2 regions of the Paenibacillus sp. FSL H3-0469 genome follow, and region 2 is predicted to be linked to the other one. Evidence: riboswitches for the same ligand, from Rfam matches in the RefSeq annotation. Region 2 holds a riboswitch; the other holds the start of a gene.

Region 1 (14,952 bases), 460 kb from region 2:
CAGAATCGCTTCAATCTTCCTGCCTGCTGCGGAAGCCCGGTTACCATACTCCGTATCGAACCGTTGCTCCACGAAATCCGTCCCGATCAGCAGAGTCACAGCCTCCTCCGCTGTGAAGCTGACCGGGGGCAGGAAATACCCCTCTACCAGTGAATATCCCTGACCTGTAGCTCCTACCACCGGCACTCCGGCTTCACTAAGCGCCTGGATATCGCGGTAGATGGTTCTTACACTGGTCTCGAAGACAGACGCCAGATCCTCTGCCCGTACGACTCCTTTGCGCTGCAGCTCCAGTACGATGGCTAACATGCGGTCTGTCTTGTTCATGCGGCGGCTGCACCTCTTCATCCTGAAATCAGTTTATGTATTGATTATACTGATTTCCTGTTCACTTTTCTCCTTACGGCTTCTGATGGAGTACAGAACGAACAGCAGGATGAACCAGAGCGGAGTGAACAGCAGCGCCGGACGCGTCTCATCGGCAAAGAGCATGATCACAAGAATGGCGGCAAACAGCGTCAGAACAGCATAGTTAATCACCGGGGTGAACGGCGCTTTGAATTTGGAAACGGCATGTAAATCCGGGCGGTTCCTTTTATACTTGATATGGCAGACTAGCACAACGCCCCAGACCCAGATGAAGCAAATAGCGCTGATCGTAGTCACGATGCCGAAGGCCTGACCCGGAATGAGCTTGCTGAGCAGTGCTCCGGCAGAGATCACCAGGGTGGAGATAAACAGGGAATTCGCAGGCACATGATTCCGGTTCAGCTTGCCAAGCTGCGGCGAGGCCTGATTCCGTCTGCTCAGATTGTAGAGAATCCGGCTGGTCGAGAACATCCCGCTGTTGCAGGCGGAGGCCGCCGAGGTTAAGACCACGAAATTGATAATTCCCGCAGCAATCGGAATCCCGACCAAACTGAAGGTACGCACGAACGGGCTTTCCGCCGCGCTAAGCTGGGTCCAGGGATTAATGCACAGAAGCACGAAGAGCGCGCCTACATAGAAGAACAGAATCCGCAGCGGAATTTTGTTGATTGCGGACGGGATGTTTTTCTCAGGATTCGCAGTCTCCGCTGCCGATACCCCCACCAATTCCACGCCGACATAAGCGAATACCACCATCTGGAAGGAAAATAAGAAGCCCTTCACCCCGTTCGGGAACACGCCCCCATGCTCCCAGAGATTGCGGACTGACACCGAGCCTGCATCCGTCTTGAACCCGGTCACCAGCAGGACAATCCCCAGGCCGATCAGAGCCAGAATTGTAACCACCTTGATCAGAGCAAACCAGAATTCGAGTTCGCCGAAGCTTTTGACCGTGAGCAGATTGAGTCCGAGCAGAATGATCAGGCAGATCACGGCCGGTACCCACTGCGGAATATCGAACCAGTACTGCACATAGACGCCCACCGCAATCACATCGGCCATCGCCGTCATAATCCAGCAGAACCAGTAGGTCCAGCCCGTAATGAATGCCGCGCGCGGCCCCAGGTAATCCTCAGCAATGTCTGTAAAAGATTGATACCCCGCCTTCGAGAGCAGCAGTTCCCCCAGCGCCCGCATCACAAAAAACACGGCGATTCCCACGATCAGATACGTGAGCATGATGGAAGGCCCGGCCTGCTGGATCGCCTTGCCTGAGCCGAGAAATAACCCTGTTCCAATCGTACCGCCGATAGCGATAAGCTGGACATGCCGGTTCGCGAGCTCTCTTTTTAATTCTGTCTGTGCCATTCCTGTTTCCCCCTTAATGAATTCAACGCTGCAAATAACGCAAAAAAGGAGACTGGATATCATCCAATCTCCCGGTTCATAAGAGGTTCCAAATAAGCTATCTGCCTACGCTGAAGGAAATCAGCCAGGGAAATAGAAATCCGGTACTCTTCTGTCCTTTTGCCTGAGATTGTGAACCCTTCGGCGCTGCGGTCTCCCGCAGTCTCTCCAGAAGCTGCTCCAGCTATAGTGTGATCCATAGCCTTCATAGCTTGCGAATATTTAATTATTTGAAGCGGACTTCATCTAAATATTTGTCAATTCTATTCATAGCCCAGACTTCTGTCAATAACATTAGTTACATCGCTTGTTATTTAACCGTAATTTTGGTTTCCAGATCTTTATAATAGGTTTTAGCCCATTGGCCCTGTTTGTCCTTGAACATTTTCCCGCTGGCATCCTTGGCATACGTAAACGGCTTAACACTAATGGTCTTCGGGACGGCCGGAAAAGCGCCGTAGTTCTGCTCCTCGGTACCGCTTGTCTTAACCTTCTCAAACGGCTTGCCCCACGGCGAGCTCACATTTCCCTTCTCATCCACAAGGTCATATAACATTCTTTCCGGGTTCCCCTTGGACTTGGCCGCTGCCGGAACTTCCCCCTTGAAGCTCACCTGCAGAGACATTGTCAACGGGGTCATCTGGAAGGATGTCACTGTGTAGCTGAATGTGCTGTTCTTTTTGGAAACGCCCGGCTTCACGGTTAACAGGGTCCCCAGCTTGTTCACTTGAACTTTAAATATAAATGGCTCCTTCACCCCGTTGGCGTATGCCTTCAGCGTAAGGTCGAACTTATCCGGGATTTGCTGCTTCATAGCTCCTTTAGTTAGCCGGATCAACGCCGTGTCCGTATCTTCGGAATTTGTGGAGATGGACGTATCGTACAGCAGCTTTTTCCCATTGACCAATACATCCACAGTTCTGGATGGGTCCATGAAGGAACCATACTTGTCTACCGTCCCTCCCTCCTGCCGGATGCCTGCGACAAGCTCATTACTGTCATAGATCAGATCGGTTAGTGTCAGGGTTACCCCCTCCTGGGTCACGGCCTGATTCGGGGCGGCAGCAAGCTTTTTCTGAACAATCGCCTTCAGAGTGGCGTTATCGCTGATCGCGAATACGCTGCCAGCCTTAGTATCCTTGTTGACATCGGCTGCCGCCGCTACGGCTACAGTGAATCCCCCGCCGACAACTGTTCCTCCGAGTACAGCGGTTACTGCTGTTGCTATAATTGCTTTCTTCATGGTATTTAAGCTGATCGTGTACATAGCTTTTCTCCTTTACTGATTAAGAATATACAGGTATAACGTTCCCCTCCTGCCGGTTTGTGACAAGAGCGCTGAATTCACGCGCTCCGTACAAAGTCATTTTTGAATAAACAGAGTCATTTCCAAGAAAGAATTCCGAAGGGCTGCTCTACTATAATAAATTCATCCAGAACAAGTAGAGTGAGGTTAGAACTTATGGCAAATCCCGCACCACAAGCTATGAACACCAAGCCAGCGACACCGCCCCAGGGCCGTTTCGGCCGTCTGCTGCACAATATCGTGCGATACCGGGTGCTGCTGCTGATGCTGCTGCCCACGTCGATTATCTTTTTCATCAACTGCTATATTCCGATGTTCGGATTATTCATTGCCTTCAAGAACATCAACTACATTGATGGCATTATGGGCAGTCCCTGGGCCGGGCTGGATAACTTCCGGTTCCTCTTCGCCACCTCTGACGCCCTGCGCGTGACGATCAACACCGTGGGGTACAATGTGGTCTTCATTATCTCAGGCCTAATTCTCTCCGTCTCGCTGGCGATTGCGATCAATGAGGTGCGTAACAAGCTGGCTTCGAAGTTCTTCCAGACCGTGATGATTATGCCGAACTTCCTGTCCATGGTCGTGGTCAGCTTCATCGTCTATGCCTTCCTGCACCCGGAGTATGGCTTCCTGGTCAAGCATATTCTGCCGATGTTCGGCTACTCCTCGGTGAACGCTTATATGCATCCTAACGCATGGCCTTACATTCTGTGGATCACCAAAATGTGGCACTCCATCGGGATCGGCAGCGTCATCTATCTTGCAGCGATCACCGGCATCAGCGAAGAGCTGTACGAGGCTGCGGTGATGGACGGGGCCAGCAAATGGCAGCAGATCACCAAGATTACCCTGCCGCTGCTTACGCCGATCATGGTCATTCTCACGATTCTTAATATGGGCGGTATCTTCCGCTCTGACTTCGGGCTGTTCTACCATGTGACCCTGGACTCCGGTGCGCTGCGCTCGACTACGGACGTCATCGACACCTATGTCTACCGGGGCCTGATCCAGCTCAATGACCTGGGGATGTCCTCTGCGGCGAACTTCTATCAATCGGTCGTCGGCTTCTTCCTGGTCATCGGCGCGAATGCACTGGCCCGTAAGCTGAACCGCGATACGGCTCTTTTCTAGAAACGGAGGATTCTAATGACTACTGCATCCCGAAGCAACCCTTATACCAAAGGCTCTACCACCGCCCAGATTATTCTGAATGTGTTCTTCATCGCCTTCAGCCTGGCGTGTATCCTGCCGATCGTGCTCATTGTCGCTATCTCCTTAACCAACGAGAAGGCCTTGACGCTCCAGGGTTACAAGTTCTGGCCCGATCATATCGATGCGTCCGCGTACCAATATTTGTTCAAGCATTCGGAGACACTGGTTAAGGCGTATGGTGTCAGCTTGACCGTTACCCTTATCGGAACTGTTCTGGCCGTGCTGCTGATTGCACTGTATGCGTATCCGCTCTACCGGAAGGATTTCCCTTTTAAAAAGACATTCAACTTCTATCTGCTGATCACGATGCTGTTCTCGGGCGGACTGGTTCCCTTCTATCTGCTGTACGTGAATTATCTCGATCTGAAGGACTCGCTGGTCGCTCTGATCCTGCCCGGCTTGTCCAATGCCTTCTATATCTTCATCACCCGTACCTTCTTCCAGCAGACCATCCCGGAGGAGATGATTGAATCCGGCAAGCTCGACGGAGCTTCGGAATGGCGGATCTTCTTCCAGCTCGTGCTGCCGATCTCCCTGCCTGTACTGGCGACCATCGGACTGTTCACTACGCTGATGTACTGGAATGACTGGTTCAACTCCATGCTGTTCATTAATGACACCAATAAGTTCTCGCTGCAGTACGTCATGATCCAGATGATCCGCCAGGCCGAATTCTTCAAAACCCAGCTTGCCGGCACCGGTGTCGCCCTGATGGTACAGGAATCCGTTCCAACCGAAAGTCTGCGCATGGCCATGGTTGTGCTGTCGATTGGTCCCATTCTGTTCATCTATCCGTTCTTCCAGAAGTACTTTACCAAAGGCCTCACGATTGGGGCGATCAAAGGTTAATGGGTCTAGCTCTGGCGTAAATGCCGGTTAGAATATATGATCTAATTATCATTGAGGAGGTTCATACAAATGAGAACAACCAGAAGCTCGGGCGCGGTGCTTGCTGCCCTAACCGCCGTGATACTGGGCATTACCGGATGCGGCGGGGGCAATTCAGGTGCATCCGCCCCGTCCAAGGCAGAATCGACAGCAGCAGCTACAACAGCAGGTACGGAAGGCAGCACGAATCCTGACACCTCAACGTTCCGCAAGCTGAAAGTGTACACGGTCGGGAATTTCCCGCAAAATGATACCAAAGCGGTTGTAGACGAGATCAACAAGTATCTCAAAGAAAAAATCAACGCCGAGATTGACTTCCAGGGACTCCCTTGGTCCTCCTGGGCTGAGAAGATGGCATTGGCCTATCAATCCGGTGAACAGGTCGATTTGACCTTCGCTCCGAACTGGGCGGATTTCGCCAATAACGTAGCCAAAGGCGCATTCCTCCCGTTGGATGAGCTGCTCGATAAATATGGACAAGGCATCAAGGAGACGCTGGACCCCCGCTTCTTTGACGGCGGCAAGGTAGACGGTAAAATCTACGCCATTCCGACCAATAAGGAAATCGGCGAGAGTCATACCATTATGTTCCGCAAGGATCTGGTGGATAAATACGGCTTCGATGTGAACTCGATTGAGACGCTGGAGGATCTGGAGCCATGGCTGCAGACGATCAAGGAGAAGGAACCGGCCATCGCGCCAATCTGGCTCTCCGGCAGCGGCTCGGATACCCTGGGCTACTTCGACAAGACCAGAGAGAGCATGAAGGAGAACTTCCGCTATGAGCTGGTGGCAGGCGCTCCTGCCGGAATCGTCCTGGATACCAAGACCGATAAGATGGTGATCAGCTCGATGGAGTCTGACACCGCGATCTACCGGATGAAGCTCTACGGCGACTGGTTCGCCAAAGGCTACATCAATAAAGATGCGGCAACGACCAAGACCAGTACTGAAGACGCTTTCAAGGCCGGCAAGACTTGGATGAAATTCGGTTCTGACAAACCGGACTCCGACAAGGAAGATTCCATCGCCACCGGCATTGAGCTGGTGAAGCTGAAGGGGAATGAACCTGAGATCAGCACAGCCAGCGTCAGCAACTCCATGATGGCCATCGGACGCACCTCAATTGATCCCGAGCGGACGATGATGCTGCTGAACCTGCTGCATACCGACCCGGTTCTGGTCAATCTGATTGACTTCGGCGTAGAGGGACGGCAGTATGTCAAGGTAGAAGGCAAGGACAACTTCATCAAGCTGCCTGACGGCATTGCTACCCGTGCCGATACAGGCTGGGCGCCGGGCATTGAATGGATGTTCGGTAATCAGACCATAACCTACCTGTGGGAAGGCGAAAGTGCCGATAAATGGGAGAAGTTCAAGGCCTATAACGAGAGCGCCCATAAGGTGAAATCCTTCGGCTTTAACTTCAATACCGATGCTGTCAAAACACAGGTCTCCGTAGTCAGCAATATTATCAAGGAATTCCGCCCGCTGCTGGAAACGGGCAGTCTGGGAGTAGACAAGGTGCTGACGGAATACAATAATAAACTGAAGGCTAACGGCATTGAAGAGATCCGCGCCGAGGTTCAGAAGCAATACGATGCCTGGAAGGCAAAACAATCCTAAACAAACAAGTGGAAACGACGATGCCGTCCTTTTAAGGACGGCACCCGTTTCAGCGAGAAATATAAGGATAAGTTGTCGTGTGGAACATACAATTCCTTATATTTTAAGCTAAGGGGAAGGACGGCTGCCGTCCTTCCCCTTTCCTGCCGCTCAGCGTGTAAATGTACCTAAGGATAAGGGGGAAGACTGTGAAACTATCATTGCGATTCAAAGTGAGTGCTCTTGTCTTGCTGCTGGTCACACCGCTGTTCCTCTTCCTCTCCTACACCAATCTCTATTCCACCAACATTGTCCGGGAGAAGGTTGCGAAGTCTGCTTCGGACACGTTGACCCTGCACTTAGGTACACTCGATGAGCTGCTGGAGCAGACCAGCCATTATCTGCTGCGTACCGCCAATGAAAACATGCTGCTGGAGCTCTATTCGGACAGCGGGCCCGACAGCGTCAATTATTATCTGTCCATCCGCAAGCTGATGGACCAGTGGTACAGCGATGTCAGCTACTACACTATTATCCGCAGTGTCTTCGTCTACCATCAGGACCGGGACGAGTTATTCCTCAGCAGCCAGAGAGAGTATTACCAGGAGAAGGAGGTCATTGCCTCCGGGCTGTCCTCGCGCCTGAAGTCTCCTAATCTCCAGGGTTCCCTGAAGTGGGAGACTGTGACCCTCGGCGACGAGCCGGTGTTATTCAAGGTGCTGCCGGACAAGAGCGGACGGCTTCTCATGGGGGTACTGGTCAGTATTGATTCTCTGGCCCAGCCGCTGACCCAGCTGGAGTCTACCGGAGGCAGCGGGCAGGTGGGCATGATCGACAATGACGGTAAATTGCTCTGGGGCCAGTTCTCCAGTGAAGATCTTGCGCTCATCCGCACCCAGCTGGGACGCCCTGACCGTCCGGTGGACGCAGCGATCCGGCTGAGCAACGGCAATTCTTATCTGCTGATTGACAAGCCTTCACAGTATTCCAATCTGAATGTCTTCTTCCTGCTTGACGAGAAATCGATTCTGGACGAGCTGCCGATCTTCCAGCGGATCATCAAGGTCATTCCCTTCGCCATTATCCTCGTGATGGTTATCCTGCTGGCTCTGCTCAGCAGACTGGTGTTCAAGCCTATCCAGCAATTGACCAGCGGGATGCGTATCCTTGGTAAGGGACAGCTGGAATACCGGCTGAAGGACGGCAACAGCAGGGAGTTCCAGATCATTACAATGCAATTCAACCAGATGGCCGAGCAGATCGGCAATCTCAAGATTGATGTGTATGAGGAGCAGATGAAGGTGCAGCAGGCCGAGCTGAAGCATCTTCAGGCGCAGATCAATCCCCATTTTTTCATGAATTCCCTGAATATCGTCTTTCATCTGGTAGAGCTGAAGCAATATGCGCTGATCAAAAAAATGATCGGACATCTGGTCTCCCACTTCCGCTTCATTATGAATACCAATGACGCCTGGATTCCGCTGCGCGGCGAGCTGGGTCATATTCAGAATTATATCGAGATTCAGATGGTCATGTATCCGAACAAGCTGTCTTATGAGGTGCAGCTTCCGCAGGAGCTTGAATCTACACTGATACCGCCGCTGCTGATCCAGCCCTTCGTCGAGAATGCGATCAAGCATGGATTCATCAACAATTCGAAGCCCTTCAACGTTGGCATAACCGTCAGTGAAGAAGCCGGGGAGAGCGGCAACACCTGCATTGCCATTCAGATCCGCGATTCCGGGCCGGGCTTCTCCGCAGCTCAGCTCGACATGCTCAATCAAGGCGTGTATGAGCGCAAGCCGACAGACCGCCATCTGGGAATATGGAACGTATACAGACGCATGCTGATGTTCTATAACAACCGGGCACGGCTTACCTTCCGCAATGCCCCAGACGGAGGCGCGGTTGTGGAAATCAGACTACCCGTTCAAAAGGAGCTGTGACGTTCAATGTACAGAGTTCTAATCGTTGACGACCAATACTTCGCCTTGCTCGGCCTCCAGCAGGGGGTGGATTGGAGCGCGCTTAGCGTATCAGATGTCTGTCTGGCGGAGAACGTGGATCAGGCGATTGCCATTCTTGAGCAGCAGCCCGTAGATCTGCTGATCTGCGATATCGAAATGCCGGGCAGAAACGGCCTGGAGCTGCTGTCCTGGGTGAAGCAATCCGCTCCCGGCACGCTGACGATTATGCTGACCTGCCATGCCGATTTCGAGTACGCCCAGCGCGCGATTCATCACGGTGCCTTCCATTATCTGCTCAAGCCGGTAGACTATGAGGAATTGATGAAGATCTGCCGTGAGGCGCTATTCGAGATCAGCAAGCAAAAGGAGCAGCAGCAGTTCGAGACCCTGATCCAGGAGTACCGGAGACAGTGGGAGCATCAGCTCCCCCTGCTGGTGGAACGGTTCTGGCAGGATATTCTCAGCCAGCGGGCAGCGCCTGTGCTGGAATCGCTCACCCTTCCGGCGAACACCTACAATCTGGATCTGCAGCCCGGAGACCGCTACTTCCTCGCCCTCCTGGGGCTGGAGCAGTGGAAGGAGAACCTTAGCGCACGGGATGAGACGATTATGGAGTATGCACTGCGCAACATGGCCGATGAGCTGCTGCTAAGCGGGCTGGAAGGCACTGTGCTGCAGGATCAGGTCGGCCATAATCTGGCGGTCATCTACGTGCGTGGCGATATGAACACCGCCAGGCATAAGCTGGAGCAGAATGGCCGCAATTTCCTGGATACCTGCGGGCGGCTGCTGCATTGCTCCCTGTCGATCTACATCAGTGCGGGTGTCCCTCTGTCCGGTATCATGAGTGCATACACGGATGTCACGGAGCGGGAACAACGCAACCTGAACCGTTCGCGTCAGGTGTTCGGACCGGAGGATCAGGCGTATGGCCGAGATCAGCCGCTTGCGCCTGTGCCTCAGGCAGCGCCTATGCATATCTTCGGAGAGTGGGCGACCCTTCTGGAGCTTGGCGAGCTGGAGGAGCTGGAGCGCCGCGTGACGCTGTGGTTCTCGGGCATTGAGCCTGGCCGCTGGACAAGTGAGCTGCACCGTCAGCTTATTCACGGCATTCTGTTCATTGTACACACCGTTCTCGCCAAAAAAGGCTTATCCGCACATGCCTCAGCCGAGCTGAAGCCCTTGATGGATAAGGAAAATTATCCGAAGCAGTCCGCTTCGCTCCAGCATTGGGCGCTGGAATGCCTGGGAGCCGTAATGCGCTTATTGCAGACCAGCAATAACGTATCCTCGGCCACGGTCACCAAGATCCGGCAGTATATCCGCTCGCGCCTGAGCGAAGAGATCACCCGCGACGAACTCGCAGCCTATGTCTATCTGAACCCGGCCTATTTGTCCCGGCTGTTCAAGAAGGAGACCGGGCTGTCGATCTCGGATGTGATCATACAGGAGCGGCTGCAGAAGGCCAAGCAACTGCTGGAGGAGACGGAGCTGAAGATTACCGACATCGCCGAGCAGGTCGGATACACCAGCCTCGGCAGCTTCTCCAACCTGTTCAAGCGGATCGTCGGCACCACGCCGCAGCAATATCGTGCGCGGAATAAGAAGTAAGCGGGGCAGGCAGATGTCTTTTGCATACCGCCGGCCGCGCCCACCATACCCGCCAAACAAAAAGAGCGAGAAAGGCTATACGCCCTCTCGCTCTTTTTAACATGCACTCGCTGTTAACTTTAACAAGTAACTCTTATTACTTAATAATTACGTATTCCAGTCCTACCAGCTTGGCGTAGGTAACGATCTGATCAGTAGTGAGGTTCAGCGATACAACGGTATGGTGGCCGCCGCCGTTCTCGATCCAGGCTCTAACGCCGTCCTGGAAGTTAGGCTTCACCTGCCACAGTACACGGGCTACCGGCAGATTCGGAGCCGGAACGGTTGGCTCGAAGGCGGTAACTTCGTTAATCAGCAGCTTGTAGTGTGTGCCAAAGTCAGCCATCGACACTACGACGCCTTCGCCTGCCTTGCCGTCAAAGACGAGACGGGCCGGATCTTCACGGTCGCCGATGCCCAGCGGGGACACGATGATCTTCGGCTGGTTGCTGGCCAGGCTCGGATCAACCTCCAGCATGTGGGACTGGAGAATCGCTTCCTGTCCGGCTGCCATTTCATAAGTGTAATCTTCCATGAATCCGGTGTTCAGGTTGTGGCTCATCACCTTCATCAGGCGGTCCAGAGCCGCAGTCTTCCAGTCCCCTTCTCCAGCGAAGCCGTAGCCTTGGGCCATCAGGCGCTGAACCGCCAGACCCGGAAGCTGCTTCATGCCGTGCAGGTCCTCGAAGTTGGAGGTGAAGGCATTGTAGCCGCCTGCATCCAAGAAGCGCTTAAGCGCAATCTCATAGCTGGCCTGCACCTTCACGCTGGCTTCCCAATCTTCCTTGCTGTAAGTGCCGTAATCAACGGCATACAGCTTGGTATATTCTGCGAACAGGGCATCGATCTCTTCCTGCTTCACCTCATTCACATAAGCCACCAGATCGCCGATGCCGAAGTAGTCTACGGTCCAGCCGAACTGGATCTGGGCTTCTACCTTGTCGCCTTCGGTCACGCCAACATTGCGCATATTGTCGCCGAAGCGGGCAACCTTGATGTTGAAGCCTTCGTTATAAGCTACGGCAACGTCCATCCACTCAGCAATCTGCTTCTGGACTTCCGGGCGTTCCCAGTATCCTACAACGACTTTGTTCTGTTTCTTCAGACGGGCATTGATGAAGCCATACTCACGGTCGCCATGGGCAGCCTGGTTCAGGTTCATGAAGTCCATGTCAATTGTCGCCCAAGGAATGCTCTCATTATACTGGGTAGCCAGGTGCAGCAGCGGCTTCTGCAGCAGCTTCGTGCCGCGAATCCACATTTTAGCCGGGGAGAAGGTGTGCATCCAGGTGATTACACCGGCAACCTCGTCACGGTAGTTCACTTCTTTCATGATGGAAGTGATTTTGTCTGCGCTAACGGCCAGATCCTGCAATACCAGCGGATAAGGAAGCACCCCGCTATTGTTGAGCGCATCGGTCATTTCCTGGGCATGAGCCTTCACTTCACCCAGTGCTTCATCTCCGTACAGGTGCTGCGATCCTACGACGAACCAGAATTGCTTGTCGCTTACTGTTGACATATCATTCATCCTCTTCTCTATTAGTTTGGTGAAAATTAGTTTGGTATAAATCAGTTACTTCTGTCCGTAATACGCGTCCTTGCCGTGCTTGCGCAGATAATGCTTGTCCAGAATCCGCTGCGGCAGCTCCTCGGCGAAGGTGTTCAGCTGGCGGGCGAAGTGGTTCATCTTGGACACTTCCTCCAGCACCACACTATTCATCACGGCAGCATGGGCATCCTTGCCCCAAGTGAACGGCGCATGGCCCTTCAGCAGAACGCCGGGAATCGCCATAACATCCAGCCCCCGCTGTTCAAAAGTCTCAATGATCACATGCCCGGTCTCTGCTTCATACCCGCGGTCAATCTCCTCCTGGGTCAGGAACCGTGTACACGGTACAGAACCATAGAAGGTGTCTGCATGTGTCGTCCCCATAACCGGAACGTCCAGTCCGGCCTGCGCCCAGATGGTCGCCCACGTGGAATGCGTATGCACGATGCCGCCGATCTCGGCATAATGCTTGTAGAGTACAGCATGGGTAGCTGTATCCGAAGAAGGCCGCATCTCTCCTTCCACCACATTGCCGTCAAAGTCCACAACGACCATATCGCTCGGCTTCATTTTATCGTAGCTGACTCCGCTCGGCTTGATGACGAACAGGCTGCTCGCCCGGTCCACCGCGCTCACATTGCCCCAGGTGTATTTGACCAGCCCGTGCTTAGGCAGCTCCAGATTAGCCTCGCATACCTCTTCCTTCAGTTGCTCCAGCATGTGTTAATTCCCCCCGTTCTCTACGAGATGATCTACAGCGGCCTGCTCAATCGCCAGACCCGCCGTGTAGCGTTCCATGAACAATTCAAAGCCCTTCACATCTGCCGCAACCGGATGAATAGTCTCGCCTTCGATATCCTTGAAAACCTTCTGGTCGAGGAAATCATCCAGACGCTCCTGCTGCCCTCTATTCTTCATATAAGAAGCCAGAATCGCCATGCCCCATGCGCCGCCTTCTCCGGCTGTTGCCATCACAGAGACCGGCACATTCATCGCAGCGGCTACAATTCTCTGTCCGACAACAGGCGTCTTGAACAAGCCGCCATGCGCCAGAATGCTGTCGATGGACACCTGCTCCTTCAAGGTCAGAATATCCATCCCGATCTTCAGTGCGCCAAAAGCGGAGAACAAATGCGTCCGCATAAAGTTGCCCAGCGTGAACCGGCTCTCCGGCGAACGGACGAACAGCGGCCGTCCCTTGTCCAGCCCGGTAATATTCTCACCCGAGAAATAGCCGTAGCTCAGCAAGCCGCCGCCATCGGCGTCTGCCTCCAGTGCTTTATTGAACAGAACGCTGAACAGCTGCGCCGGATCAGCCTTGAAGCCCATCGCCTCCGAGAATTCCCGGAACAAGCCGACCCAGGCGTTGATATCGCTGGAGCAATTGTTGGCATGTACCATTCCCACCGGACTGCCATCCGGGGTGGTCACCATGTCAATCTCAGGATATACCGCCGTAAGATCCTTCTCCAGCACGATCATAGCGAATACGGAGGTGCCTACAGAGATATTACCAGTCCGTTTGCGGACACTATTCGTAGCGACCATTCCTGTTCCGGCATCGCCTTCCGGCGGACAGAGCGGAATGCCTGCCAGCAGGTCCCCCGACTCATCCAGCAGTCTAGCACCGGCTTCTGTTAACACACCCGCCTGCTCGCCTGCAGCGTAGACCTTGGGCAGAAGATCACTCAGCTTCCAAGGGTAATTCTTAGCGGCAATCAGCTCATCAAACTGGCTGACCATGGCCGGATGGTAATTCTGCGAAGCTTCATCTATAGGGAAGACCCCGGAGGCATCGCCAATCCCAATCGCCTTGCTGCCGGTCAGCAGCCAATGGATGTATCCGCCCAGCGTCGTTACGAACGTTGCCTGCGGAACATGCTCTTCCCCGTTCAGAATCGCCTGATACAGGTGGGCAATGGTCCAGCGCTCCGGAATATTGAACTGGAACAGCTCTGTTAATTCCTTGGCCGCCGCACCGGTTGTAGCATTGCGCCAGGTCCGGAACGGAACCAGCAGCTCGCCCGTGCTGTCAAAGGCCATATATCCATGCATCATTGCTGAGAATCCGATCGAACCGACAGTAGTAACCGTAATCCCGTATTTCTGTGCAACCTCCTGCTTCATCTCGCGGTAAGCGGCTTGCAGGCCCTTAATAATATCCGTCAAAGGATACGTCCAATATCCGCCTTCCAGCAGGTTCTCCCACTCGTAGCTTCCGGATGCAACCGTCTCGAACTGCTGATCAATCAGGACGGCCTTGATACGTGTGGACCCAAATTCGATACCCAGTGATGTCTCTCCCTTAAGTATCGCTTGCTTGATGTTCTGATCCATGCCCACGTTACTCCTCTCTGAACCAAACTGTGTTACTTACGAATCTAAAGAATGCGCTTCCTTTATGAACAGGTTTAGTATATTTTTTGTTCGTACATTTGTCAACAATGGATATAAGATATACCTACAAATTTACCGGAAAAACACCCCTATTTTACGCAAATCATTAGATATAGTAGACACCGGAGGATATTAAGCTTATATTCAAGCTATAATATGTACGTACAACTATAATAATTTATCCATTTCAAATAAGAACAACTATGAAAGAAGTGACCCGTGTGCGAACCAAGTACCAGATCATATTCGATGAACTCAAAAGCAATATCCTGTCCGGCACCTACAGTGTAGGCGAACAAATTCCTACTGAATCTGCGCTGCAGGAGATGTACGGCGTCAGCCGCCAGACCGTGCGGAAGGCCATTCTGGAGCTGTCCAACGAGGGGTTCCTGCGGAGCGAGAAGGGCTCAGGCACCTATGTCAGCCACCAGTTCCGGTCCAAATCCGGGAATGGCGCGGGCAAACGGACCATCGGCGTAATAACCACATACCTCTCCGATTATATTTTCCCCTCCATTATCCGGGGGATTGAAGGCAGGCTCAACGAGGACAACTATTCCCTGCTGCTCGCCAGCACCAATAATGATGTGGCCCAG
Region 2 (14,952 bases):
GCTCCTGAAATCCCCAAATGCGCGCCAATCCAGCCAATAAGGTGCACTTCTGCACCTCATCACCCCCAGCACCTCATTCTCCTTGCCCCGGTTACTGGCAGCTACCCCACCTCTCGCCGGAACCCGCCGCAAGTGAGCGGCGGACTGACATACCGCTGGAACCCGCCGCAAGTGAGCGGTGGACTGCCGTACCTCCACACTGTCACACCCGCCACACCCGCCACACCCCTCAGTTCCCCGTACTCTCATACCGGGACAACCCGTACCGGAATACTCCGTAAGCCGCAGCTGCGCTTCCGATAGCTGCGACAGGGGCGAGGAGCCACCAGCCGGACCAGCCGCTTTTGCCGAAAATATAGGTTGCCGGGTAGAAGCTGATGAACGCATAGGGCAGCACCGTCGAAATAAAGATGCGGATCGCCTGCGGAAACAGGGTAATCGGGTATTTGGCCAGATCGGACAGATTATGCACCATCAGCGGGAACGCATTCCCGGCATTGCGAATCCAAAAGGCCGCCGAGTTGCCCATGAGATTAATGGATACCCGGATAATCACCGCTGTGACGAACAGCAGGATAAGAATAGCGGCCTTACCCGCAGTCCAGTGGATAGGGCTGTGCATGAGCGACTGCCAGATGATCACTCCGCCGATGAGCAGATTGCCGAGTCCGTTAATCCCAATCCCCGTGCAGAACACCTGAAGAACCACCGGCACCGGCCGCAGCAGATAACGGTCCAGCTCCCCTGTGTTGACCAGCCTGCCCAACCGCCAGCTTCCCTCGAAGAACAGCGAACCCGCCCCCTCCGTCAGGAAGATCATGGCGTACATGAAGGTGACCTCCCAGAACTGCCAGCCCTGAATGTCTGGAATCCGGTCATAAATCACCCACAGGAACACGAATCCCAGAACCTGCGTCAAGGCCGCCGAGCACATTAGGATGTAAAAGTCTTTGTTATACTCCAGAATTGCCTTGAGCTGCTGCACATATAGCCTTCTATAGAGATAGAGCATTTGCGATATTTTCATTCTGCGTCCTCCTTCCGCCTTAGCCTCCATGAATGGTCACCTGGCGGACCGCCCAGTTCCACATGGCTTTGCCCGCCATCCAGAGCGCTGCCCCCCAAAAGAGCTGAATCCCGATCAGCCGCAGGCTCTCCCACGTATCTGCCTGCTGCAGGAAGATCATCGTTGGCGTATGAATGATGGCCTGGAAGGGCAGCAGCAGCGCCAGCTTTTCCAGCCAATCCGGGAAGAAGGCCAGCGGCACCAGCGCGCCCGACAGCAGGTTAGTAAGCGCAATCCGCGTCCAGACAATCCCAAGGGATCCCGTCGACCAGAAGCATAACAGAGCCGCCAGATAGACCACGCCGAATTTGACCACAACCGCGCAGAGCAGACTGACCGCAAACAGCAGATAGACGACCGGCGAGTGGGGGAAGGTCACTCCGGTAAGGAAGGTGGCGAACACGATCAGCAGAATTGTGCTCATCGCCCCCTCCAGCAGACTTGCACCTAAGGTCTCAGCGAATCGGGCCGTCTGAAAATCAATCGGCTTCAACAGGTCCATAGCGACGCTGCCGTCCAGGATTTTGCCGGAGATGGCGGTCTCGGAATACCAGGATAAGACGGAATTGGCCAGGAATGTCACCAGCAGATAGGTTTTCATCTGATCCCAGGAGTAGCCGCCCACCGCCTCACGCCCGCCATAGATTCCCTGCCAGAGGAAGAAGATCGCGACCAGATTAATGGAGTTTGCGAGCAAATTAATGATGTAGGAGTTCCGGTAGGCCATCACATTTTGCAGAGAACGATTGGCAATACTTCTGTATTTGTTAAGCCGGGCTGCTGTCGTCATGGTGCGCCTGCCCCCTTGCTCCCCGGTGCTCGTTCAAGTCCAGTTGGCCGTCATAGACCGCCTTAATGACCTGCTCAATGTGGGTATCCTCCATGCGGAAATCTAGTACCTCCCCATGCTTCATCACCCGGCTGACCACTTCACTGGCGGTATATTCATACCGGTCAAAAGTGACCGAGAACTCCTGGCTGCTCTGCTGTTCCAGCTTCAGCCCGGGACTCTGCTCCAGCAGTTCGTACAACTCTGGCATAGGGGAGCGTACCTGGAAGAAGATGACGCGGTTTTTGGCAAAACGGGCCTTGACCTCGCTCAGCGTACCGTCATAAATAATCGCGCCGTGATCGATAATGACCAGCCGCTTGCACAGATCCTCAATGTCGCCCAGATCATGGGTCGTCAGCATCACGGTCGTCTGCTGCTCCTGGTTGATCTGCTTGATGAACCCGCGGATCTTCTCCTTCACGGATACGTCAAGGCCAATCGTCGGCTCATCAAGATACAGAATCGGCGGATTATGCAGCAGGGCAGCGGCCAGATCGGCACGCATACGCTGACCCAGCGAGAGCTTCCGCGCGGACAGGTGGATGAATTCGCTCATCCCGAGCATTTCGGTGAACAAGTCCATGTTCTTCCTATAGAGGGCATCCGGAATCTGGTAGATATCCTTCAGCAGCGAAAAGGACTCGGCAATCGGAATATCCCACCACAGCTGGGTGCGCTGTCCGAAGACTGCGCCGATCTGGGCGGCGTTTTCCATTCTTTTGCGGTACGGCTTGATCCCGTTCACCGAGATACTCCCGGAGGAAGGCATCAGAATGCCGGTCAGCATCTTGATGGTGGTCGATTTACCGGCACCATTCGGTCCCACGTAGGCCACTGTCTCCCCCGCTTCAATCCTCAGATCCAACGGCTTGACCGCCACCTTCTCAATATGCCGGGGCAGGAACAGATGCTTCACCGCTCCCTTAAGGCCCGGCTCCTTCACCGCCTGCATAAAGGACTTACTCAGTCCTTTGGCTTCAATTATACTCAAGCTTAACCCTCCTGTTCATTACGTTGAAAGCGTTACCGCAGATGGCTGCGAGAAAAATTCTGAATCCTCAGCGATCGAAAGACGTAAGAGTAAATATATCACTGAGCCGATGTCGAAAACTATCAGTTTAGGTCGATTTTGCAAAAAAAGCGGCAACCCCGGCTAGCCTACACCAACCGGGATTTACCGCTGCGCTTAAGGAGAGTCTGGACGGCGAACCCTACCAGCAGGGGAAGCGCCAGCTGAACCTCAAGTCTCCAGTCTACTGCGTACAGGTCTACGAGGTTAATCTGCTTCAACAATACATAGGTCACATTGTATAAGAGGAATGAACAGCTGAAGGTGAGCAGAGGGATCAGATGCAGCGTCCTTTTATTCTGCAGCAGCCGGTATCCCGCAAGGGTTAAGAGTGTATAGCTGGCCATAATGAACAGGGCATAATTACTGCCAAAGCGCAGGAAGGATACCATGGCGGTAGCCAGATTGAGGGCAGTCGATAGATAGCCAATGCGAAGCATGTCGAACCTCCTGGAATTATGTAGAAATATAAGATGAACAGATTTCTACATTTTACAGCGCTAACGCGGGGATTTACAGATCCAATACTGAATGTTCATTATTCCGTAATTGTATGTTATAATGCTTTCTTTTAAAATTGATAATATAGGAATTGGTAAATATGGAGGGATCGTTTGTGAGAGTCTTTAATCAATCAAGAGCATGGAGTATGCCTGGGGATTTAGAAGCTAGCGAACTTGAAGCCTTCCGGCCTCTGGATGCAGCTAAGGCCCATGCCCAGGGAGTGATGTCTGCGGCGGGTTCTTCCGAAGAATCCAGGGAGCATATCTATCATAGAGCTATGATTTCTTCGATCCGCAGTGAGATGAACAAATTAAGCCAGCTGCTCTCCATTCCATACGTGGTGTTCCTGACGGACAAGGCGGGGACCATTCTGGAGCTGGTCTATTCTTCTTCGGAGACACGGGCGGAGATGGAGCAGGCGGAGCTGCGTCCGGGGGTCAGCTTAAGCAGGCAACAGGCGGGAATGAATGCCGTATCGCTGGCGATGGAGATGAACTGCATCGGGGTGGTGCGGGGAACGGAGCATACGGATCAGACCTTCCGGGACTGGAACTGTGTATGCGCTCCACTGCAGGATGATGATAGCGTTTACGGGTATGTTGATATTTCTTTTAATAGAGGAGAGCCGATAGAGTTCGCCATTCCCTTCGTACAGCAGATTGCCGAGAATATCATGGAGAAGTGGATGGAGAAGAACCCGGAGATGCAGCAGTACCGGCTAGAAGCCACGTTGCTGGAATATAAGCTGACCGCGCGGGAGCAGGAGGTGGCGAGGCTGTGGCTGATGGAGAAGAGCGCACTGCACATCGGGAGCGATCTGGGCATCAGTGAAGGCACCGTGCGCAATATGCTGAAGAGTATTTATAGTAAAATGCGGGTGAATGACCGCTTCCAGTTCGTGAAGCGCCTTACGCCGTAGCGGGCAATTCCGTATTCGGATACATATAAAAGATAGCCGGGTCAGCGATACTGAGGTATCCCTGACCCGGCTATTTGATTTAGAAGCCTAGCTTCCCTGGTAGAAGGTTAACCGCAGGAGCAGTTGAGTACCGGCTTACGCGCGGCCTGCGTCTCATCCAGGCGGCTGATTTCAGTCGTATGCGGTGCGTTAATGACAATCTCTGGCGTCTCCTCGGCTTCCTTAACGATTCGGATCATTGTCTCAATGAAGCCGTCGAGCGTTTCCTTGCTCTCCGTCTCGGTCGGTTCAATCATCATACATTCCTCTACAGTCAGCGGGAAATAGACGGTAGGCGGATGATAACCGAAGTCGAGCAGCCGTTTGGCTACATCGAGGGTACGTACACCGTATTGCTTAAGATTTTTGCCGGACATGACGAATTCATGCTTGCAGACGCCCGGGAAGGGAATCTCGAAGTAAGGAGCCAGCCGGTGCATCATATAGTTGGCGTTCAGCACGGCGTTCTCGGACACCTCACGCAGGCCGTCAGGACCGTAGGTGCGGATATACGCATAAGCACGGACGAGAATCCCGAAGTTGCCGTAAAAGGCTTTGACGCGGCCGATCGATTCCGGCCCGCCGCAGTCCAGCGTAAAGCTGCCGTCCCCGTTCTGTGCCACAGTAGGCTGCGGCAGGAACGGGATCAGCTTCGCCTTCACGCCGACGGGTCCGGCTCCCGGCCCGCCGCCGCCGTGCGGCGTACTCATCGTTTTGTGCAGGTTGAGATGCACGACATCGAAGCCCATATCGCCCGGGCGGGTGATGCCCATAATCGCGTTGGAGTTCGCTCCGTCATAATAGAGCAGTCCGCCCGCTTCGTGGACAATCGCGGCGATCTCGACGATCTGCGTCTCGAAGAGTCCGAGGGTACTCGGGTTCGTGAGCATCAGCGCAGCAGTGTCGCTGCCGACAGCTGCCTTTAGCGCCTCAAGGTCAACCATACCCTTGTCATTGGACGGGATGGTGACTGTCTCAAGGCCGGCGGCTGCGGCGCTTGCCGGGTTGGTACCGTGCGAGGAATCGGGCACGATGACCTTGGAACGGATCTCGCCGCGGCTCTCATGGTAGGCGCGGATCATCATCAGGCCGGTCCACTCGCCGTGGGCACCGGCAGCAGGCTGCAGGGATACGGCATCCATGCCGGTCAGGGCGGCGAGATCCTTTTGCAGCGTGTACATCAGTTCAAGCGCACCCTGGATGCTCTCCTCCGGCTGGTACGGATGGATCTTGGAGAGTCCGGGGAAGCGGGCGACATCCTCGTTGATCTTCGGGTTGTATTTCATCGTGCAGGAGCCGAGCGGATAGAAGCCGTTATCGACTCCGAAGTTGCGGCGGGACAGGGCGGTATAGTGGCGGATCACATCCACCTCGGATACCTCCGGCAGCACAACCGGCTCACTGCGCAGCAGCCCTCCGGGAATGAGTGAGTCAAGACCTTCTTCCTGCGGCACATCACACAGAGGCAGGGAGTAGGCCGAGCGGCCGGGACGGCTTAATTCAAAAATCAGACTTTGTTCCGGTTTCATACACAGCCCTCCAGTGCGCTTGCGAATTCGTCAATTTCGGTCTTGCTTCGTTTCTCCGTTACGGCCACCAGCATATGTCCGGCCAGTTCGGAATAATCCCGGCCTAAGTCATAACCGCCCAGATAGCCTTCCTTCAGCAGCTTGGAGTTCACTGCACTCACACTGCTGCCCTCCGGGAGCTTCAGGACGAATTCATTGAAGAACGGGGCAGTGAAGACACGCTCAGCGCCAGCGATTTCAGCCAGCCGCCCGGCAGCATAGTGGCTCTTGCGGATGTTCAGCTCACCTACCTCGCGCATGCCCTCCTTGCCCATCACGGACAGGTAGACGGAGGCGCACAGCGCCAAAAGCGCCTGGTTGGAGCAGATATTCGAGGTCGCCTTCTCCCGGCGGATATGCTGTTCGCGGGCTTGCAGGGTCAGCACGAAGCCGCGCTTGCCATTCCGGTCAACCGTCTGGCCGACGATCCGGCCCGGCATCCGGCGCATAAGCGGCTCAGCCACCGCGAAGAATCCGCAGGTAGGGCCGCCCAGCGAGGCGGCGATACCCAGCGGCTGCGCGTCGCCGACTACGATGTCTGCGCCAAGCCGTCCGGGGGACTCCAATACGCCAAGTGCAATGGGGTTCGCGCTGACCACGATCAGTCCCTTGACCGCATGGATCAGCGGCTCAATCTGGCGCAGATCCTCAATCCCGCCGAAGAAGTTGGGGGACTGGACCAGAACAGCAGCGGTATCGCTGTCAATGGCTTCGGCCAGCTTGGCGAGATCCGTTACCCCGTCAGCATAGTCAATCTCTACAATTTGCAGGCCCCAGGCGTTGGCGGAGGTGCGCAGCACCTGGCGCGCTTCCGGGTGAACGGTACGGGAGACAATCAGCTTCTTGCGCTTGGTTGCGCCTGCGGCCAGCACAGCCGCTTCGGACAGGGCCGTTGCGCCGTCATACATACTGGCATTGGCGACCTTCATCCCGGTCAGCTCACAGATATAGGACTGGAATTCGAAGATGGCCTGAAGCTCACCCTGGCTGATCTCCGGCTGATAAGGGGTGTAGGCGGTATAAAATTCCGAACGGGAAATCACATGGTTGATCACGACCGGAACATGGTGGTCATATAATCCGGCGCCGAGGAAGCTGGTGTGAGTGTCGAAATCGGCGTTCTTGTCTGCGAGCCCCTTCATATGGCGAAGCAGTGCATATTCGTCCAGGGCGCCGGACATCGGCAGGGTCCCCTGGTAACGGACAGACTGCGGAATATCGGCGAACAGCTCATCGATAGACTGGATGCCTACGGTCTCCATCATTTCTGCGCGGTCTTGCTCAGTCATAGGCAGATAGCGGTGCTTCATTGCGGCTTCACTCCTTGGCTTCTTTTGTAGAATGGGGCTTTGATGACGGCAGCCTTGAGCTGCTTGCCGCGAATCTCCACGTACACCTCTGTGCCCGGCTCCGTATAGGCAGCGTCCAGCAGGGCGAGTCCGAGATTCCGCTTCAGGGTAGGGGATTGGGTGCCGGTCGTAACTTCACCGATCTTCACTCCGTCCGCGTACACGGGATAGTGGGAGCGGGGAATGCCGCGGTCGATCATCTCCAGGCCCACAAGACGCCGGGGAAGGCCGGCTTCCTTCTGCTTCAGCAGGGCATCGCGGCCGATGAAGTCCCCTGCGTCCAGCTTCACGAAGAACTGGACACCGGCTTCAAGCGGCGTAATCTCCGCCGACAGCTCCTGGCCGTACAGCGGCAGCTTGGCTTCGAAGCGGAGCGTATCACGTGCGCCCAGGCCGGCAGGCGTCAGGCCATGCGGAGCGCCAGCGGCCAGCAGACCGTTCCAGAGTGCTGCTGCTGTATCGGCGGGGGCATACAGCTCGAAGCCGTCTTCGCCGGTATATCCGGTACGGGAGAGCAGGACGGTGACGCCGCAGACTTCAGCGTGTTCGATGAAGTGGAACGGCTTAAGCTCTGTTAGTGGCACCTGCGTGACCTTGGCCAGAATCGTCTCCGCGAGCGGTCCCTGCAAGGCCAACAGCAGCGTCTCATCCGAGATATTCTGCAGGGTGACGCCGCTGAATTCAGCGGTATGATGCTCCTGCAGCCACTGGAAGTCCTTGTCGATATTGGACGCATTGACGACAAGCATGTAACGCTCCCCGCCCAGCCGGTATACAAGCAGATCGTCCACCACTCCGCCGCTTGGGTAGAGCATCAGGGTGTACTGCGCTGCGCCGTCTTCCAGGCGGGTGACATCATTGGTGGTCATTCTCTGCAGGAAGGCTTCAGCGCCGTTCCCGGTAACCATGAATTCCCCCATATGCGAGACATCGAACAGTCCGGCCCGTTCACGGACGGCTTCATGCTCCTTCACGATGCCTGTGAACTGCACCGGCAGCTCCCAGCCGCCGAAATCAATACATCTGGACTCCGCATAAGCGGCATAGAGATCATAAAAAGGCGTTCTTCTCAAAGACTCCATCTTGTCACTCCCTTGGTCTGATTACATACGAAAAAGGACAGGCGAAAGCCATTATGCACGTATGCATAAATGGACTTTCGCTCTGTCCTTGGTACCTGAGAGTTACCCTGCCATGCCGCGCAGGTTTCCCCGTTGGTGATCCGTGAAGCCTGCGGCGCAGGCACCCGGATGCTCTCCAGAGATGCGTCCGGCAAAGGTCCTTTTGCCTGAGAGATTCACCCATCCCGGGCTTACTCCTTCGGCGCTGTCTTCCTGTGAGACAGTCTCTCCCTATGCCATCATTCGCAAACCATATGTTTTTCTACTGACTCCATTAAACCGGGTAACCCTCCGCCCTGTCAATCAAAAAAACGTCAAAAAGTTGACAAATTTAATTTTACTGTCAGTTATATTGACATTAGGCAAGCCGATAACTTAGGCTATAACTAAATTTAGAACTCCAATTACGGAAAAGAGGCGGCTTGGAATGAGTGAAGTGCTTGACAACCTGCTATACAGCGAAGAGCATGAGTGGGCGCAGCAGGGCGAGGGACGCGTAGTACGTGTAGGGATTACGGATCATGCGCAGCATCTGCTGGGCGATATCGTGTTTGTAGAATTTCCGGAAGTGGGCGCGGCGATCTCCGCAGGCGACAGTGTGGGCAGTATCGAATCCGTGAAGACCGTATCGGAGCTATATTCACCCGTATCCGGTAAGGTGACCAAGATCAACGATGCGCTGGAGGCCAGCCCGGAGCTGATCAATGACCAGCCTTACGGGGACGGTTGGATTTTTGAGCTGGAGCTTGATGCAGAGTTCGCAGAGTCAGTAACCGGCCTGCTGGATGCGGCTGCGTACAAGGAACTCGTTGGGGAATAAAAGTTAGCTTATCCGCGAAAGCGCTGAATACGGCAGACTTCTCTTTATTACATTAGATGTTACTAATGTGAGAGGTCTGTCTTTTTGCGTCTGTATCTTATTCCGGGAAGCTAAGCAGACCGGGATAAAGGCCCGGAGCCAGCTGCCACAGCAGGGGCAGAAGAGCCAGACCCGCAATGGAAAATACAGAGCACAGCAGCAGGAAACGGTATCTTTTTCGCGGACGGGTGGCGGGCTTGAGCACGAAATAATACACCCCGGCTGAATAAAACGGGAAAAGCACAGCAGCCGACATCCCCATACAAACGATAAATGTCGCTTCCCCGGCAGAACTGGGGATCATGGCTTCCGGGTTATAGACCGGATTGACTTGTGCAAAGAGGAGAAGAAACGTCGAATACGCGCTCAGCAAAAGCAGGGGGAAACAGCGGATACGCCCATTCCCGGACAAGCCGTAGAGCATCCACCAGACCCCGAACCAAGCCAGGGCGAAGAGAGCTCCGGCAATAAGGTAATCAGCGCCAATTGCAATCAGCTTGTCCAGCGGATAGACGCGGGCCAGGTCTCCCCAGAAGTAACGGGAGGAGAAGAACTGCATGAAGGCGGCAAAAAATCCGACGAAGAGGGTAAGCATCCCCTGGGCAATAATGATCATGATCAGCGAAACTGCCAGCCGCAAAAACCTGAAGAACCCTGCGGCCTCCGACGCCGCTCCGTTTGTATCCTGCATAGCGGTCTATCTCCTTTATTAGCAAATGGATATATGCTTTTGCCGCCTGCCGGTATCTGAGCTGATTCGCTCGCAATTACGTGCTATTCTTCCTCCTGAAGCTGACGCAGCACAATTAGTTCAACCCGGCGGTTCCGCTGCTTTCCCTCGGCGGTTGTATTATCGTAGGCAGGCCGGGTATCGGCATAACCCGCGTACTGGAAGGTATCAGGGCTCAGCCCCTCTTTGTCCAGAAAAAAGCGCAGGACGGACAGCGCACGGGCGCCGGATAGCTCCCAGTTGTCTTTATAGACTGATCCGGGCGTCACGGGAACATTGTCGGTGTGGCCTTCGATGCTGATCGTGGCGCCGATGCCGCGGAACAGGCCCGATAGCTGGCGCAGTGCAGGGAAGGCAGGGGATTTCAACTCAGCCTTACCCGCATCGAACAGGAACCGGTCACTCAGCGTGATGGCAATGCCCTGCGGTTTATCGGCCACAAAAATCTGTTCCCCAAGGTTATTCTCCTCCACATACTGGGTGATGACGCCCATAAGAGCAGCCAGCTTCGCTTCCTGTTCCCGAAAAGCAAGCTCGCGCGCTGACGGCTGGTGTCCCTCCCCGTTTCCTGTTTGTCCGGTTGCAGGATGATCTGCCCCGGTTCCATTCAGCCCGCCCGCATTCGCGGAGCCTGTAGCAGAAGGACCGCCAGCCGTTCCGCCGCCTTCAGTGTTCCCCTTCGAAACGGCATTCCCGGTGATTCCCTGATTGCCCTCCAGCACGCCGTTTCCGCCTTCCAGCACTGCACTTCCGCTACTGAAGGTATCCGATAAGGATCCGCTGACAATGGCATACTTCTGCGAATCCAGGCTGCTCATAGCATACAGAATCACGAAAAAAATAAGCAGAAGCGTGATCAGATCCGCGTAGGTAATCATCCAGCGGTCCCGGCTCTCCTTGCCAGCGGCGGTACGGGGCTGCCGGCGGTTTCTTTGCCTCATAGCGGTTCCCCCGGGCTGGTGCCGATGCTGCGTTTAGGAGCGTCTGTCAGGAAGGGAGCCAACTTTTGCCGGACCAGATGCGGGTGATCCCCGTTCTGCAGGGACAGAATGCCGACGAGCAGCATCTCCATGGTGCCCAGCTCACTTTGGCTGCGGGATTTGATTTTGGAGGCAATGGGTAAAAAGAGTAGATTAGCGCTGGCTACCCCATAGAGTGTTGCTGTAAAAGCTACGGCAATCGACGCGCCCAAATTGGAAGGGTCCGTTAAATTGCTCAGAACCCGGATCAGCCCCATAACGGTGCCGATAATCCCCATGGTTGGTGCATAGCCGCCTGCGGCTTCGAAAATCTTGGCGTACCCTTCATATTTCAGCTCTTTGGCATCCATCCCAAGCTCCAGGATCTGCCGGACCTGATCCGGGTCATTGCCGTCGACAATCAGAAACAGGCCTTCACGGGTGAAGGGATCCGGATGTTCCTCTGCCCGTTTCTCCAGGGCGAGAACACCGCCGCGGCGCGTGAGTGCAGCCATGGCAATCAGCTCTTCGGCTTGTTCCCGGCTGGTATCCCGTTGCCGGCCAAAAGCCAAGCGGAGCGCCGCCGGAATAGTGCGGAGCTTGGACGCCGGGAAGCTGATGAGCACCGCCGCAAGGGTACCGCCGAATACGATCAGGGCTGCATTGGGCTGCAGCAGGCCGGACAGGCTGCCGCCTTCCCACAGAAAACCGCCGATCATAGCGGCAATTCCGGCCAGCAGGCCGAGTATTGTAATGAAATCCATAAATTCAGGCTCCTTAAATTTCTATATATTATGGTTTGCAACAGTCTGGGCAACGCTGTATAATAAACGGGAACGTGCATTCCTATCTTCCATATTTTTCAGCTTGGTATGGATGAAGGATGATTAGGGTTAAAATTATAATATATTCATATATTCTAGACGATAGAGGGGAGACGGGCAAATGAGTGATATTGTCGTCAGTACGAAGACTTTTGCACTGGAGTCCGAGTATACACCCCAGGGCGATCAGCCTCATGCCATAGAAGAGTTATTGGACGGCATCCGGCAGGGCAAGAAGCACCAGACGCTGCTGGGAGCGACAGGTACAGGCAAGACCTTTACCATCGCACAAGTGATTTCCAAGTTGAACCGCCCGACGCTGGTCATTGCGCACAATAAGACGCTTGCTGCGCAGCTGGCGAGTGAGTTCAAAGAATTTTTTCCGAGCAATTCCGTGGATTACTTCGTCAGTTACTACGATTACTACCAGCCAGAGGCGTACATTCCTTCCTCCGATACCTACATTGAGAAAGACTCCAGCATAAATGAAGAAATCGACAAGCTCCGCCACTCGGCAACCAGCTCGCTGTTCGAACGCCGTGACGTTATTATTGTAGCGAGTGTGTCCTGTATTTATGGTCTCGGTTCGCCGCAGGAATACGGAAGCCTGCTGCTTTCGCTGCGTGTAGGAATGGAGAAGCCGCGCAATCAGATTCTGAGCCGGCTTGTAGATATCCAGTATCAGCGTAATGATATTAATTTCGTGCGCGGTACGTTCCGTGTGCGCGGGGATGTGGTTGAGATCTTCCCGGCATCCCAGGGCGAGCATGCGATCCGGGTAGAGCTGTTCGGAGACGAGATCGAACGGATTACGGAGATTGATGTTCTGACAGGCGAGCTGATCGGCGAACGCGATCATATCGCGATTTTTCCGGCGTCTCACTTCGTAACCCAGGAAGAGACGATGCGTGTAGCACTAGTCAATATTGAGCGTGAGCTGGAGGAGCGGCTGGCTGTGCTTCGTGAAGCAGGCAAGCTGCTGGAGGCTCAGCGGCTGGAGCAGCGGACCCGTTATGATATCGAGATGATGAAGGAAGTCGGCTTCTGCTCGGGGATCGAGAACTATTCCGGTCCGCTTACCTTCCGTGAGCCGGGAGCGACTCCTTATACGCTGATGGACTATTTCCCGGATGACATGCTGATTGTGATTGACGAGTCCCATGTGACGCTGCCGCAGATCCGGGCGATGTATAACGGTGACCGTGCGCGTAAGACCGTCCTGGTGGAGCATGGCTTCCGCCTGCCGTCTGCGCTGGATAACCGTCCGCTGCAATTCGAGGAATTCGAAGACAAGGTAAGCCAGATTGTATATGTGTCCGCAACACCGGGCCCTTATGAGATGGAGCATTGCGATACTATGGTTCAGCAGATTATCCGTCCTACCGGTCTGCTTGACCCGATCATAGAAGTGCGCCCTACCGAAGGGCAGATCGATGATCTAATCAATGAAATCCGTGACCGGGTAGAACGCGATGAGCGTGTACTCGTTACCACCCTTACGAAGAAGATGTCTGAGGACCTGACGGACTACTTCAAGGAGATTGGCATCAAGGTACGTTATATGCACTCAGATATCAAGACGCTGGAGCGGATGGCGATCCTGCGTGATCTCCGTCTGGGCACATTCCACGTACTGGTCGGCATTAACCTGCTCAGAGAGGGTCTTGACCTGCCGGAGGTGTCGCTGGTTGCAATCCTGGATGCCGATAAGGAAGGCTTCCTCCGTTCCGAGCGTTCGCTGATCCAGACGATAGGCCGTGCTGCCCGTAACTCGGAGGGCAGGGTCATTATGTACGGGGACCGCATTACGGACTCCATGGAAAAGGCAATGAGCGAGACCCAGCGCCGCCGCGAGATTCAAATCGCCCATAACGAGAAGCACGGGATTACCCCGACGACCATCAACAAGAAGGTGCGCGATATCATCGAGGCGACCAAGGTGGCCGAATCTAAGGCCGACTACCTCACCGGTGTCGGCGGCAAGCTGAACAAGAAAGACAAACAGAGCCTGATGCAGCGTCTGGAGGCCGAGATGAAGGACGCCGCCAAGAACCTGCAATTCGAACGCGCCGCCGAACTGCGCGATGCCTTGCTTGAATTGCGGGCAGAGTAACCCGGCGCTGAAGTTAACGATCCAGGGAACGGCGCTACTCAGGCCGTTCCTTTTGAAGATAAAGGGGCCACGCCCTTGCGCATCCCGGAGGGACAGCGTGACGTTAAGTTCTTTGCGCATTCCGCAGGAACAGCCCGTAGTTGAGCTCTTAGCGCGTATCCCGAAGGGACAGCGTGCCGTTAAGCTCTTGCGCATTCCGCAGGAACAGCCCGCAGTTAATTTCTTAGCGCGTATCCCGAAGGGACAGCGTTGTCGGCAAGCCACAGCGAGCCGAATCGCTCTAATAGTAGGAGCGGCCCCGTAGGGGTTAGCGGGCCCATTGCCCCAGTAGTCGTCCATTCACCAACCTAATTCCTTCCGCCGAGCTTGCGGGTGTCCAGAGGGTGCAACCCTTGGGGCCCTCCCTTGGAAGGGAGGGTTTGGGAGGGATCGAAAGGTAATGTTTTTCCATTTTAAATTCCCCTTAAAGGAGAGGTACCGTTGGCACATGAAAGTATAGTAATCAAGGGCGCAAGGGCCCATAATCTCAAGAACATCGACGTAACGATTCCGCGTGACCGCTTCGTCGTGCTAACGGGACTGAGCGGTTCAGGTAAATCCTCCCTGGCCTTCGATACCATCTACGCCGAGGGACAACGCCGGTATGTGGAGTCTTTGTCTGCTTATGCCCGCCAGTTCCTGGGCCAGATGGAGAAGCCGGATGTAGATTCCATCGACGGACTCTCCCCGGCCATATCGATTGACCAGAAGACGACGAGCCGTAACCCGCGTTCCACGGTAGGGACGGTTACCGAGATCTATGACTATCTGCGGCTGCTTTTTGCCCGGATCGGCCATCCGCACTGTCCGGATCATGGTATAGAGATTACCTCACAGACCGTGGAACAGATGGTCGACCGGATTATGCAATACCCGGAGAAGACCCGGCTGCAGATTCTGGCCCCGGTCATTTCCGGCCGTAAGGGTGAGCATAAAGGTCTGTTCACAGATATCTCGAAGC

The links. Region 2 has a riboswitch for glycine ahead of gcvT (glycine cleavage system aminomethyltransferase GcvT). Riboswitches for the same ligand answer to the same signal wherever they lie in the genome.
Region 1: another riboswitch for glycine. It lies ahead of NSS83_RS18490 (amino acid permease); the one in region 2 lies ahead of gcvT (glycine cleavage system aminomethyltransferase GcvT).

The regions. Positions count from the first base shown of each region.
Region 1 covers NZ_CP150302.1:4,220,235-4,235,186, forward strand. Annotated here, with positions in the region: gene NSS83_RS18485 (YafY family protein) at 1-327, opposite strand, end outside; gene NSS83_RS18490 (amino acid permease) at 361-1,737, opposite strand; glycine riboswitch at 1,879-1,958, opposite strand; gene NSS83_RS18495 (DUF5643 domain-containing protein) at 2,087-3,043, opposite strand; gene NSS83_RS18500 (ABC transporter permease subunit) at 3,239-4,216, shown strand; gene NSS83_RS18505 (carbohydrate ABC transporter permease) at 4,232-5,146, shown strand; gene NSS83_RS18510 (ABC transporter substrate-binding protein) at 5,216-6,811, shown strand; gene NSS83_RS18515 (histidine kinase) at 7,000-8,736, shown strand; gene NSS83_RS18520 (response regulator) at 8,743-10,368, shown strand; gene araA (L-arabinose isomerase) at 10,505-11,929, opposite strand; gene NSS83_RS18530 (L-ribulose-5-phosphate 4-epimerase) at 11,984-12,679, opposite strand; gene NSS83_RS18535 (FGGY-family carbohydrate kinase) at 12,683-14,296, opposite strand; gene NSS83_RS18540 (GntR family transcriptional regulator) at 14,578-14,952, shown strand, end outside.
Region 2 covers NZ_CP150302.1:3,762,172-3,777,123, reverse strand. Annotated here, with positions in the region: gene NSS83_RS16585 (ABC-2 family transporter protein) at 230-1,027, opposite strand; gene NSS83_RS16580 (ABC-2 family transporter protein) at 1,047-1,856, opposite strand; gene NSS83_RS16575 (ATP-binding cassette domain-containing protein) at 1,834-2,889, opposite strand; gene NSS83_RS16570 (hypothetical protein) at 3,057-3,407, opposite strand; gene NSS83_RS16565 (LuxR C-terminal-related transcriptional regulator) at 3,617-4,390, shown strand; gene gcvPB (aminomethyl-transferring glycine dehydrogenase subunit GcvPB) at 4,498-5,958, opposite strand; gene gcvPA (aminomethyl-transferring glycine dehydrogenase subunit GcvPA) at 5,955-7,307, opposite strand; gene gcvT (glycine cleavage system aminomethyltransferase GcvT) at 7,304-8,428, opposite strand; glycine riboswitch at 8,613-8,710, opposite strand; gene gcvH (glycine cleavage system protein GcvH) at 8,895-9,287, shown strand; gene NSS83_RS16540 (hypothetical protein) at 9,385-10,017, opposite strand; gene NSS83_RS16535 (flagellar motor protein MotB) at 10,101-10,997, opposite strand; gene NSS83_RS16530 (flagellar motor protein) at 10,994-11,779, opposite strand; gene uvrB (excinuclease ABC subunit UvrB) at 11,961-13,952, shown strand; gene uvrA (excinuclease ABC subunit UvrA) at 14,433-14,952, shown strand, end outside.